3 regions of the Kitasatospora sp. NPDC004723 genome follow, and region 3 is predicted to be linked to each of the others. Evidence: riboswitches for the same ligand, from Rfam matches in the RefSeq annotation. Region 3 holds a riboswitch; each other region holds the start of a gene.
What was found. A riboswitch is a leader RNA that binds a small molecule or an ion and turns the genes downstream of it on or off. The one in region 3 is predicted to bind cobalamin.
Positions count from the first base shown of each region.

Region 1: linked by a shared signal. The riboswitch ahead of ABZW10_RS24135 (HoxN/HupN/NixA family nickel/cobalt transporter) and the one ahead of ABZW10_RS33320 (cobalamin biosynthesis protein) in region 3 are both predicted to bind cobalamin.
Region 2: linked by a shared signal. The riboswitch ahead of ABZW10_RS04025 (CoA-acylating methylmalonate-semialdehyde dehydrogenase) and the one ahead of ABZW10_RS33320 (cobalamin biosynthesis protein) in region 3 are both predicted to bind cobalamin.

Region 1 covers NZ_JBEXJT010000027.1:62,746-67,062, forward strand. Annotated here, with positions in the region: gene ABZW10_RS24120 (YhjD/YihY/BrkB family envelope integrity protein) at 1-220, shown strand, start outside; gene ABZW10_RS24125 (DUF4259 domain-containing protein) at 345-749, shown strand; gene ABZW10_RS24130 (PIG-L family deacetylase) at 865-1,725, shown strand; cobalamin riboswitch at 1,928-2,166, shown strand; gene ABZW10_RS24135 (HoxN/HupN/NixA family nickel/cobalt transporter) at 2,219-3,328, shown strand; gene ABZW10_RS24140 (erythromycin esterase family protein) at 3,404-4,317, opposite strand, start outside.
Region 2 covers NZ_JBEXJT010000002.1:215,549-219,865, reverse strand. Annotated here, with positions in the region: gene ABZW10_RS04030 (acyl-CoA dehydrogenase family protein) at 1-1,000, opposite strand, end outside; gene ABZW10_RS04025 (CoA-acylating methylmalonate-semialdehyde dehydrogenase) at 997-2,496, opposite strand; cobalamin riboswitch at 2,704-2,875, opposite strand; partial or broken gene ABZW10_RS04020 (CbtA family protein) at 3,074-3,299, opposite strand; gene ABZW10_RS04015 (adenosylcobinamide amidohydrolase) at 3,375-4,154, opposite strand.
Region 3 covers NZ_JBEXJT010000053.1:33,941-38,257, forward strand. Annotated here, with positions in the region: gene ABZW10_RS33310 (hypothetical protein) at 1-191, opposite strand, end outside; gene ABZW10_RS33315 (alpha/beta fold hydrolase) at 611-1,726, opposite strand; cobalamin riboswitch at 1,949-2,161, shown strand; gene ABZW10_RS33320 (cobalamin biosynthesis protein) at 2,195-3,181, shown strand; gene ABZW10_RS33325 (cobyric acid synthase) at 3,178-4,317, shown strand, end outside.

The DNA.
Region 1 (4,317 bases), on a different contig from region 3:
CGCCTTCGTCGCCCGGCAGGAGGAGCGCCGGCCCGAACAGCGGGTGGACGTCTCGTTCCACGACACGGGCGCTACGGAGCCGGAGGGCCCGGAGCGGAGCGGCGGGGAGCCGGAGGGCCCGGCGCCGGACCACGGGGAGCCGGAGGGCCCGGAGCGGAGCGGCGGGGAGCCGGAGGGCCCGGAGCCGGACCACGGGGAGGCCGACGGCCGGGCCGGGTGACCGGGGTGCCCACCGGTCGACGGGTTCGGCGGGACGGCCGCCGCCCCGGCGATGTCAGTGCGGTCTGCTTCGATGAGCGGGACAGACACCGGGACGGACAGCGGGACCCTTCGAAGGAGACCTTGTGGGCACGTGGGGCAGCGGGAACTTCGAGAGCGACACGGCCCTGGACCACCTGTCGCTCGTCATCGACCGGCTCGTCGACGAGGTCGCCCAGGCGATGGCGGGCGACCCCGTCGAGCTCGAACCCGACGAGTACTGGGGCGTCGCCGTGCCGTGCAACCTGGAGCTGCTGCTCTCCCTCGCCCGGGCCGGCCACGGCGCCGGCGACCTGCCGGAGGCCCGCGTGATCATGCAGTGGAAGACGACGTTCATGGCCGTCTGGGAGCGGAGCATCGACGGCCTGGAGCCCTCCCCGGGGTTCAAGGAGGCACGCCGGTCGGTACTGAACCGCACGTTCGACCAGTTGGCCGAGGCCATCGCCCGGAACGCGGCGGCCGATCCGAGCGGGCCCGGCTCCCCGGAATAGGGGACCGCGGCTCCCTCGTTCCCAACAGTCGATCAGAAACACGGCGGACCGCGCTCTGTCGGCCCCGTGCCGCAGACCGAGGCCGAACACTCGGCAGACCTAAGGATGAGCCCCCATGACCGACCGGCCCCTGACCCTGATGGCCGTGCACGCCCACCCCGACGACGAGGCCACCGGCACGGGCGGTGTGCTCGCCCGCTACGCGGCCGAGGGCATCCGGACGGTGCTCGTCACCTGTACCGACGGCGCCTGCGGAGACGGCCCGGGAGGAGTCAAGCCCGGCGAGGCCGGACACGACCCGGCGGCCGTCGCCGCGATGCGCCGTCAGGAGCTGGAGGCCAGCTGCGAGGTCCTCAAGGTCGACCACCTCGAAATGCTCGACTACGCGGACTCCGGGATGATGGGCTGGACCGCCAACGACGCGCCCGGCTCGTTCTGGACCACGCCGGTGGACGAGGCGGCCGCCCGCCTCGCCGAACTGATGCGGCGCTACCGGCCCGACGTCGTCCTGACCTACGACGAGAACGGCTTCTACGGCCACCCCGACCACATCCAGGCCAACCGCATCACGTCGCGGGCGCTGGAGCTGGCCGGCACGACGCCGAAGGTGTACTGGACGACGGCCCCCCGCTCGATGATGGCGCGGTTCGGGGAGGTCATGCGCGAGCTCGGCGCGGACTGGGAGGAGCCGGGTTCCGAGGAGCCGGGTTCCGAGGAGTCGGGCTCCGGGGAGTCGGAGATGCCCGAGATCGGCCTCCCCGACGAGGAGATCACCACCTGGGTGGACACCACCGCGTTCGGCGGCCAGAAGTTCGACGCGCTGGCCGCGCACGCCAGCCAGGGCGAGAACATCTTCTTCCTGAAGATGGGCAAGGAGAAGTTCACCCAGCTGATGGGCGTGGAGACCTTCGTCCGGGTCCACGACACCACCGGCGCGGAGCTCCCCGAGAACGACCTCTTCGCCGGCCTGCGCTGAGCAGCCCCCACCCGGCGGCGCGCCCCGCGCCGCCGACCGGGATGAGCCGTCGCCCGGCCGGGCGACGGCTCATCGGTCATCGACGGGGACCGGCCGGAGGAAGGATCGCTCCAGGTCAGAACCACCCCCTCGACCGTGCGGACCCGCCCTGTTGCGACGGGCACGCAACTGCACAGCCTTGTCGGCAGGAGGGCCCAGCCCCTACGGTGTTCCCCGCCGTGGTGCTCGGGAAGACCGGTGGCGGCCCGTCAGGGCCCAATCCGGCGCGGCCCTCGCCACTGTGAAGGGAAGTACCCCCGACGTGCCCGCGACCGACGCGGGCAGTCACCGGTGCCGTACGGCACACGGGAAGACGAGTCAGGGGTGCGCTCCGCCCTGCCCGGACGCGGGTGCGGCGGTACACCCGAAGCCAGGAGACCGGCCACGGCGCGCGCAGTACCCCCCGGCCCCGCCCGGGGGTGCCCCCATCGAGGAGCTGGAGAGGCCGCCCGTCATGACCCTCACCGACGACACGTCGTCATCGACCCTGCCCAGGGCCCCGCGCTGGCAGCGCGGGGACACCGTCCGCACCGGCGGCCTGCTGGCCGTCATCGCCGCCATGCACGTCGTCGCCTTCGGCACGCTGTTCCTGCTGGTCGCCCCGGAGAAGTACGAGGTCGGCACCCAGGTGTTCGGCGTCGGCCTGGGCATCACCGCCTACACCCTCGGCATGCGGCACGCCTTCGACGCCGACCACATCGCCGCCATCGACAACACCACCCGCAAGCTGATGGCCGACGGCCAGCGCCCGATCTCGGTCGGCTTCTGGTTCGCGCTCGGGCACTCCAGCATCGTCCTGGCGATGGCCGCCCTGGTCGCCGGCGGTGCCCAGTTCGCCGGCACCCTGGTCGACGACCAGTCCACCGTCCGCGGCGTCCTGGGCGTCATCGGCACCGGTGTCTCCGGCACCTTCCTGTACCTGATCGCCGCCCTCAACCTGTTCGCCCTGGGCGGGATCCACAAGGTCTACAAGGCCATGCGGGCCGGGCAGTTCGACGAGCGCCAGCTGGAGAAGCACCTCGACGAGCGCGGCTTCATGAACCGCTTCCTCGGCCGCCTCACCAAGTCCATCACCCGCCCCGGCCAGATGTACCCGCTCGGTGTGCTCTTCGGCCTCGGCTTCGACACCGCCACCGAGGTCACCCTGATGGTGATGGCCGGCTCCGGCGCCGCCTCGGGGCTGCCCTGGTACGCGATCCTCTGCCTGCCGCTGCTCTTCGCCTGCGGCATGAGCCTGTTCGACACCCTCGACGGCACCTTCATGAACTTCGCCTACCACTGGGCGTTCTCCAACCCGGTCCGCAAGGTCTACTACAACCTCACGATCACCGGCCTGTCGATCGCCGTCGCCTTCCTGATCGGCACCATCGAGCTCGTCGGCGTGCTGCACGAGAAGCTCGACCTCACCGACCCCGTCACCACCTGGATCGCCGACATCAGTCTCGACAACGTCGGCTACGTCATCGTCGGCCTGTTCGTCGTCGTCTGGGCCTGCGCCCTCGGCTACTGGCGGCTCGGCAACGTCGAGCAGCGCTGGAGCGCCCGGGTGGAGAAGACCGGCTGACGCCCCTCCGGACCGCGCCGGCGCGCGCCGCATCCCGACCGGGGCCCGGCACGGCCCCGGTCGGAGCGGACCCGATCAGAACCTGCGCGCCTCGGTGACCTGGTTCAGATGGATGAGCACGTCGTAGGCCCGGCCGATCGCGAGCCGCGGCAGCGGGTCCTCGACGAAGATCGTGCCGGCGTCGTAGGTGGGCCGGCTGACGTCCAGCCAGTCCCGGGCCGCCCGGGGAGCGGTGCGCAGGTCGACGTAGTAGTCCCGGTAGCGGACCCGGTCGAGGGTGTACTCGTTCATGTCCGGGGTGGCCGCCGGGACGGTGACGGACTTCCAGCCGCCGGTCAGGACCGCGTCGGTGGTGAGGAAGGAGCCGCTGTCGAAGGTGAAGCCGATGGCCACGTAGTCGCGGCCGTAGGTGTCGCGCAGCTGGGAGCCCTGCGGCTCGGGGTACAGGAAGGTGTCGGTGGACAGGTAGCCGGCGTGGCCGTTGTGCGCCGACATCAGCACCTTGCCGCCGGTGCGGCGCTGCCACCAGGCGGTGTTCTCGGCCATCGCCCGGTCGCGCAGCTGCTCCGAGGCCGCGACGGAGGCCGGGTCGCCAAGGTCGAAGGTGGCGAAGGCGAAGGTCTGGGCGATGTTGCGGGCGTGCTGCACGGCCCACTCGTACGCGTCGTCGCCGGGGGTGCCGCTCGCGGTGACCAGGTCGAGCGCCTGCTGGGCCGTGGCGGCGTTCTCCCGGCGCTCGGCGACCGGCCTTCCGATGTAGGCGAAGAGGTCGTCCAGGGGCCGCAGGCCGGCGTAGAGCCCGTCGAGCTGCGGCAGAGCGGCGGGCCTGGCCTGCCGCACGTAGGAGGTGACCCGGTCGAAGGCCGGGTCGCCGAGCCTCGGGAGGCCGAGGTCGTCACCCACGAAGTGGACCGGGTCCTTCGGGTGGCTCCGGTTGTGGGCCCGCATCCAGGCGATCAGGTCGGCGAACTCCTCGCGCTCCCACGGGC
Region 2 (4,317 bases), on a different contig from region 3:
GGTTGGCGACCTCGAAGCCGGTGTCGGTGGCGTGGCGCTTGGCCATCGCGCACAGCTGCGGCGCCCGGGCGTCCCCGCGGTCCAGGGCATCGGCGGCCCGCCGGACCAGGGCCCGGGCGGCCTCCAGTTCGGTGGCCATGTCGGCCAGCCGGAACTGGAGCGCCTGGGCATGGAGCAGTCGGGTGCCGAACGCCTCCCGCTCGGCGAGGAAGGCCACGGTCCGCTCCAGCGCGCTCTGGGCCCCGCCGAGCGAGCAGGCGGCGATGCCGAGCCGGCCGCCGTTGAGCCCGCTCATCGCGATCCGGAAGCCCTCCCCCTCCGCGCCGAGCAGCCGGTCGGCGGGCAGCCGCACCCCGTCCAGCAGCACCTGCCGGGTCGGCTGGGCGTTCCAGCCCATCTTCCGCTCGTTGCCGCCGAACGACAGCCCGGGGTCCTCCCGGTCCACCAGGAACGCCGAGATGCCCTGCGGTCCCGGGCCGCCGGTGCGGGCCATGACCAGGTAGACCTGGGAGGTTCCCGCGCCGGAGATGAACTGCTTGACGCCGTCCAGCACCCAGTTGTCGCCCTCGCGCACCGCGCGGGTGCTGAGCGCCGCCGCGTCGGATCCGGCATCCGGCTCGGTCAGGCAGTAGCTGGCCAGGTGCTCGGCCGAGCAGAGCGGGGGCAGCCGGCGCGAGCGCTGCCCGTCGGTGCCGTAGCGGTCGACCATCCAGACGACCATGTTGTGGATCGACAGGTAGGCCGCGATCGAGGGGCAGCCCGTGGCCAGCGCCTCGAAGGCCACCACCCCGTCCAGGCGGGTGAGTTCGGAACCCCCGGTGTCCTCGCGAGCGTAGACGCCGCCCAGACCGAGGTCCGCGGCCTTGCGCAGCACGTCCACCGGGAAGTGCTTGGCCTGGTCCCACTCCACCGCGTGCGGGGCGAGGTGCTCGTCGGCGAAGGCCCGGACGGCCCGGGCGACGGCTCGCTGTTCGTCGGTGAGATCGTGCACGGCGCTCAGCCCATCGTCGGGATGGTGAAGCTGGCGCCCTCCTTGACCCCGGAGGGCCAGCGCGAGGTCACCGTGCGGGTGCGGGTGTAGAAGCGGATCGAGTCCGGGCCGTGCTGGTTGAGGTCGCCGAACCCGGAGCGCTTCCAGCCGCCGAAGGTGTGGTAGGCGACCGGCACCGGGATGGGGACGTTGACGCCGACCATGCCGGTGTTCACCCGGCGGGTGAAGTCGCGCGCGGTGTCGCCGTCCCGGGTGAAGATGGCCACGCCGTTGCCGAACTCGTGCTCGCTGGGCAGGCGCAGCGCCTCCTCGTAGTCGGCGGCCCGGACGACCGTGAGCACGGGCCCGAAGATCTCCTCCCGGTAGATCCGCATGCCCGGTGTGACCCGGTCGAAGAGCGAGGCGCCGAGGAAGTAGCCGTCCTCGTGGCCCTCCAGCCGGAAGTCCCGTCCGTCGACGACGAGTTCGGCACCTTCCTGGACGCCGGCCTCCAGATAGCCGCGGACCCGATCCAGGGCATCGCGCCCGACCAGCGGTCCGAAGTCCGCCGCCGGGTCGTCGGATCGGCCGACCTTGAGCGCGCCGATCCGCTCCACCAGCTTGGCCACCAGCGCGTCGGCGGTCTCCTCCCCCACCGGCACCGCCACCGAGATGGCCATGCACCGCTCGCCCGCCGACCCGTAGCCGGCGCCGATCAGGGCGTCCGCGGCCTGGTCGAGGTCGGCGTCCGGCATGACGATCATGTGGTTCTTGGCGCCGCCGAAGCACTGCGCGCGCTTGCCGTGCGCGGCGGCCGTCGCGTAGACGTACTGCGCGACCGGGGTGGAGCCGACGAAACCGACCGCCTGGACGCGCGGGTCCTCCAGCAGGGTGTCCACGGCCTCCTTGTCACCGTTGACCACGTTGAGCACGCCCGGCGGCAGTCCCGCCTCCAGGAACAGCTCGGCGAGCCGCAGCGGCACCGAGGGGTCGCGCTCGGAGGGCTTGAGGACGAAGGCGTTGCCGCAGGCCAGCGCGGGCGCGGCCTTCCAGAGCGGGATCATCGCCGGGAAGTTGAACGGGGTGATGCCGGCAACGACGCCGAGCGGCTGGCGCATCGAGTACACGTCGATGCCGGTCCCGGCGTTGTCGGTGAACTCGCCCTTCAGCAGGTGCGGGATCCCGGCGGCGAACTCCACGACCTCCAGGCCGCGTTGGAGGTCGCCGTGGGCGTCGGCGACGGTCTTGCCGTGCTCTGCGGAGAGCAGCCGGGCGAGTTCGTCCTTCTCCCGCTCGACCAGCTGGAGGAAGCGCAGCAGCACCCGGGCGCGGCGCTGCGGGTTCCAGGCCGCCCAGGCGGGCTGGGCCTGCGCCGCGTCGGCGATCACGGCCTCGGCCTCGGCGCGGGACGCCAGCGGAACCCGGGCCTGGACGCGCCCGGTGTTGGGGTCGTACACGTCGCCGAAGCGACCGGAGGTGCCGGCGAGGGGCTTGCCGGCGAAGAAGTGGGTCAGTTCACGGACCATCACGAACCTGCTCTCGTCAGGGCGTCAGGAGGATCCGAGGGAGGGGCGCACGGCGGACGCCCGCACGGCGCCCGGGCGGGCGGGGGCGTGAGGGGCTGCCGGGCGCGGCGGGCCGTCAGGGTGACGGGCGTGCCGCAGCCGTCGCAGGATCACCAGGGTCGGGAAGAGCGCAGACCGGTGCCATGCGTGTTTGCTCCATCCTCGTGGACAACACGGAACACCCGCAGTCGGTATCCTGACTCCCGGATCAGTGCACGTCACCCGGCCTTCCCGGCTGGCTGCCAGTGGCTGGTACTGCGGCGACGCACTCCCCGGTCACAGTGGCGGGACCGTGCCGGAGTCACACCGGCTTCCCTGCACTGCGGGCCTTGTCCACGACCATATAGTTGGACGTCCTAGTAAGTCCAGAGCGCCACTCGCCCGTGAAACGCCCGACCCCTCCGCCGCCCGGCGCGCGGAGCAGGCACCCCCAAGTGACCGGTGCGCGTGCGCAGACCCCGGCGACCTGCCCCACCTCTGGCACCGAACCCACCGAGCGGTGCAGCGGCCCCGCAACGCGACCGCGCACGACGTTGTCCGGCAGGACGAGGGCGAGCACGGCCATCACCACGGCGTAGCCGAGGCCGGCCGCGACGACGGCGTTCCAGGTGCCTCAGACGCGGAGCCAGGCGCTTGCCGAGGATCACCGCGGCGACGCCGATCAGCACGCTGAGCGCGATCATCAGGAAGAACAGCGCGGTGCGCTTCCCGATGGTGTCCGGGTTGCCGACCGCCGGCGGCATCGCCGGGTACTTGAGGAACGGTTTCGACGGCTCCTGGGTCGCGCACCCCGGCCGGTCGTCCTGAGGCTCCTGCGGACGGCTCATCGCCCGCCCCGCTCACCGGCCGACGTGCAGGACGTTCTCGCGGCAGCACTCGGGGCTCGGCCCCTGATGGGGTACGGCAGGTCCACGGTCCCGCCGCCGGCGGTCGCGCTCAGCCCCGTCGAGCACGGCTCGGTGCACGGCACGGGCCAGCCGGGAACCCCACACGGAGCGCGGGCCGCCGAACGGGTCGGCCGCCGCGGGCGTGTCCGGTGTGCGGACGGCCACGCACACCGCGTCGGACGGCGTCCCGGAACAGTCGTACCCGGCCTCCAAAAGGGCTTGCACCTTGGCCTCGGTGGCCGTCGCGAGCAGGTTGACCAGACCGCCGTCGGTCACTGGGGCCGGCACCACCGCGAGGATGTTGATCGTTCCGGGAACGAACGCGCCCGGCGCGAACAGGACGGGCACCGACGCGGCGGGGTCAGCGGCCCACGTCGGGACCCCGATGCCGGTCGTCACCAGGGCAACGACGCCACCGTCCTCGCTCCACGTGCAGTCGTCGACCTCGGCGGCGGTCATCAGGCCGACGCCCGGCCCGCTCAGGCCTTCGGCCGCCGCGAGCTCCGCCAGGTGCCGATCGGGGTCCATGCGGGAGTAGCCGGACCTGACCTGGGCGTTCAGCACCCAAGCGCGCTCGCCGAGTCCCCCGCCCAGGACGGCACTGCTGACCATCCGCCACCCCGGGCCGGCCTCCCACACCAACTGGTGGCGGCACGAGCCGTCCTCCGTCCGGGCGCGCCGCAGGACGACGGGTGGCCGCTGCTCCGGCACGAAGCTGTCCGTGGTACTCACCTCTCGGCAATCGGGATCCGCCCAGCCCTCCCCCGGCTCTCGGGCGCGCGGTGGCTGCCGGCCGGGGCAGCCGGGGCGGCCGGGGATTCCAGCGGCCCGCAGCATCCGCAGCCGTTCCTCCCCCGCCCGTATCCGCGAACGTATCACTGCCTCCGGTTCGCCG
Region 3 (4,317 bases):
CCGGCGCCGCCGTCCCGGGCCTCGACCAGGCCGACCAGCAGGGCCTGGCCCCACGCCTTGGCAGCGGCGCCCACCGTCATGGCGAGCGCGCGGCCGGCGGCGCGGGCGTCGTCGGGCAGCAGTTCGCCGCGCTTGTCGACCTCGTCGAGATCGCCGGCCCAGCGGGCGATCCGGACGGCGTCGACCAGCATGCGGCGGGCCAGCGGAGCGAGTTCGGCGGGGGCGGGGAAGCCCTCCGGAACGGGGACCCGGCCACGGCCGGGTGCGGGGGCGGGGCCTCGTCGGCGGGGTACGCCCGGGGCCCCCGGCCTGGCGCCGGCGGTGCGGTGGGCCGTTCCGGGGAGACGGGTCACCGTCGCACCGGTACCGATCGTCGGCGGGAGCGGGGCATCACGGTCGCGCGGATTCCGAGACGTCACGTCGAGCAGTCTTCCCCTTGTACCGGCCATCTGTCACATCCGGTTGTCCGCGGGGGGCGGACGGGGGGCGCGGGGGCTCGACAAGATCGGGCAACAGAGGCCAAACCGGCTGGCTTGATCTATGTGGCGGGTTCATGCCACACGGAACGGGTGCGCCTCGGAATCCACCCGCGAGGGGGGGCGGAAGCGCGTCAGCAGAACGGCGTGAGCCAGCGGCGGAGGGTCTCGGCGTAACGGTCCGGGTCGGTGTTCCACAGCGCGGCGTGGTCGCCGCCGGGGAAGGCCTGGAGGTTGACCACGTCCGGGCGGCGGTGGGCGAGGCGCTCGGCCGCGGCGAACGGGGCCACCGGGTCGTCGGGGCCGTGCAGCACCAGGGTGGGCACCCGCAGGTCGGCACCCTCCGCCAGGCGGGCGAAGTCGGCCAGATCCACGCCGGTGCGGCCCTCGGCCGCGAGCGCGCCGAGTTCGGCCGCCGCGCCCCGGAAGCCGGCCCGGGCGGCGTCCCGGCGGGCGGTGGCCGGCCAGTCCAGCACCGGCGAGTCCAGGACGAGGCTGCTGATCGAGGGGGCGAGGTCCGAGCGGGCCGCGGTGTGCAGGACCATCGTGGCGCCGAGCGACCAGCCGTAGAGGACGACCCGGCCCGCGCCGGCGTCCAGGGCGGTGCGCACCGCCGCCTCGACGTCCCGCCACTCGGTCTCGCCGAAGTGGCCGAGGCCGTCCGGGGAGGCGGGCGCGCCGGCGTCGCCGCGGTAGGTGACGGCGAGCACGGGCAGGCCCAGGCGTCGCAGCTCGGACAGGACGGGCAGGGTCTGCGCGCGGTCGGCGCCGGGGCCGTGCACCAGGACCACCCAAGTGCCGCGCTTGCCGTCCAGCCGCCAGGCGGGCATCGCGCCGAGCTCGCCCTCGACGGCGGTCTCGGCGAACGGCAGGCCGAGCGCCTGCCCCGGGTCGCCGAGGTGGACCCGGGGGGTGAAGCGGACCTCGGTGCCGGGGGTGAGGGTGCCGCGGTCGGCGCGCACCAGGCGGCGGGTGACGCCCTGCCCGTCGCGGTGCAGGACCTCCTCGACGACCGCGTGGCCGTCCTCGCCCCACTCGACCGCCCAGCGGCCGGGACGCTCGCTCACGGGGGTGCGGGTGAAGGTGGCCTCGCCGGCGCCGAGACCGCGGACGAGCACCGGGCCGCTGCGGGCGCGGGCCTCCTCGGCCGGGCGGACCATCCGCTCGGACGCCCGGCGGCCGATCACCAGCACGGCGGCCCCGGTGCCGACGGCGGCGGCCGCCACGGTGGCCGCGATTCCCCAACGCATACTCGCTCCCCGGTGCTCGGTGTCTGGCTCGGTGGTCGTGTCTGGCTCGGTGGTCCGGCTCGGCGTCCGGTCCGCTGTCCGGACCGCTGCCCGGACCCACCCCTCAGTCCACCCGCGCGGGCGCAGGGAAGCCAGTAGGACACGGCCGTACGGGTTGTTCCGGGAGGAAAATCACACTGGCATGACGGGGGCGCCCGAGGTGTGACCAACACCCGCCGCGACCTCGGTTGACTCCCGGTTCGGGCCCGTGATGGGATCCTTCAGCCAATACGGAGGCATGCAGAGGAAGCCGGTGCGAGTCCGGCGCGGTCCCGCCACTGTCACCGGGGAGCACGACCGGAACACGCCACGGCGGGCCGTCAGAAGCCGCTGGAAGGCCCGGGGTGTGCGTTCGACCCGGAAGCCAGGAGACTCTCGCCCCCGGTTCGTCGATCCAGGGCGCGGACCCTGAGTGAGGACACGCACGCGATGCTGCGCCCTGCCGTGCGCCCGCTGTGCCGGGCCACCGTGTTCGGCGCCGGCGCCGTCGCCGGCTTCCTGGCCGACGCCCGCTTCGGCGACCCGCGCCGCGGCCACCCGGTGGCCGGCTTCGGTTCCGCCGCCGGCCGGCTGGAACGCCGGCTCTGGCGCGACCACCGCGCCGCCGGAGCCGCCTTCACCGCCGTCGCCGTGGGCACCGTCGCGGCCGGCGCGCTCGCCGCCGACCGGCTGCTGGCCCACCGTCCGCTCGGCCGGGCCGCCCTCGCCGCCGCCGCGACCTGGACGGTGCTCGGCGGCACCTCGCTGACCCGGGAGGCCCGCACCATCGGCCGTTCGCTGGCGGCCGGCGACCTGACGGCGGCCCGGGAGCGGCTGCCGCACCTGTGCGGGCGCGACCCGAGCGCGCTGGACGGGCCGCAGCTGGCCCGCGCGGTCGTCGAGTCGGTGGCCGAGAACACCGCCGACGCCGTGGTCAACGCCCTGGTCTGGGGCGGTCTCGCGGGCACCCCGGGCCTGCTGGCGTTCCGCGCGGTGAACACCCTGGACGCGATGGTCGGTCACCGCTCGCCCCGCTACGCCCGGTTCGGCTGGGCCTCGGCACGGCTGGACGACGTGGCCGGCTGGCCCGGCGCGCGGCTGACCGCGCTGCTGGCGGTGGCCGCCGCCCCCGAACCGCGCACCGCCTGGCGGGTCTGGCGGCGCGACGGCTCGGCGCACCCCAGCCCGAACGCCGGCCAGGCCGAGTCGGCCTTCGCCGGCGCGGTGGGCGTACGCCTCGGCGGCACGCTCCGGTACGGCGAGAGGGTCGAGCACCGTCCCGTGCTGGGCCGGGAGCTGCGCCCCGTCGGGGTGGACGACATCGAGCGGGCCTGCGTGCTCTCCCGACGGGTGGGCGCGCTGGCCCTGGGTACGACGGTCGCCGGGCACGTGCTGCTCCGGGCGGCCCTGGACGGGATGCGGAGGGGCAGGGCATGAGCAAGGCACTGCTGGTCGCCGGGACGACCTCGGACGCCGGCAAGAGCGTGGTCACCGCGGGCATCTGCCGCTGGCTGGCCCGGCAGGGAGTCGCGGTCGCGCCGTTCAAGGCGCAGAACATGTCGCTGAACTCCTTCGTCACCGCGGACGGCGCCGAGATCGGCCGCGCCCAGGCGATGCAGGCCCAGGCGGCCCGGGTCGAGCCGGAGGCGGCGATGAACCCGGTGCTGCTCAAGCCCGGCGCCGACGGCCGCAGCCAGGTGGTCCTGCTGGGCCGTCCGGTCGCCGAGGTCGGCGCGCTGGACTACCGCGAGCGCAAGCCGGTGCTGCTGGAACGCGCCCTGGAGTGCCTGGCGGACCTGCGCGCCCGCTTCGACGTGGTGGTCTGCGAGGGCGCGGGCTCGCCCGCCGAGATCAACCTGCGCGACCGCGACATCGCCAACATGGGCCTGGCCACCGCCGCCGGGCTGCCGGTCGTCGTGGTCGGCGACATCGACCGCGGCGGCGTGTTCGCCGCGATGTACGGGACGCTGGCGCTGCTGTCGGCGGAGGACCAGCGGCACGTGGCGGGCTGGTTCGTCAACAAGTTCCGCGGCGACGCGCGGCTGCTCGCCCCCGGGCTGGAGATGCTGCGCGAGCTGACCGGCCGTCCGGTGCTCGGCACCCTGCCGATGCTGCCGGACCTGTGGCTGGACGCCGAGGACTCGCTCGACCTGTCCACCGTCGTCGACCGGACCGCCGCGCGCGGCCCGCTCGGCGCGGACGTGCTGCGGGTGGCCGTGCTGCGCTTCCCCCGGCTGTCCAACTTCACCGACCTGGACGCGCTCGCCCAGGAGCCCGGCGTACTGGTCCGCTGGGCCACCCGGCCGGAGGAGCTGGCCGACGCCGACCTCGTCGTGCTGCCCGGCACCCGGTCCACCGTCGCCGACCTCGGCTGGCTGCGCGAGCGCGGCCTCGAACCGGTGCTCAAGGCGCGGGCGGCGGCCGGGCGGCCGCTGCTCGGCGTCTGCGGCGGCTACCAGATGCTGGCGCGCTCGATCGTGGACGAGGTCGAGTCGAAGGCGGGCGCGGTGGACGGCCTCGGGCTGCTGCCGACGCGGGTGCGGTTCGGCGCGGAGAAGGTGCTCGGCCGGCCG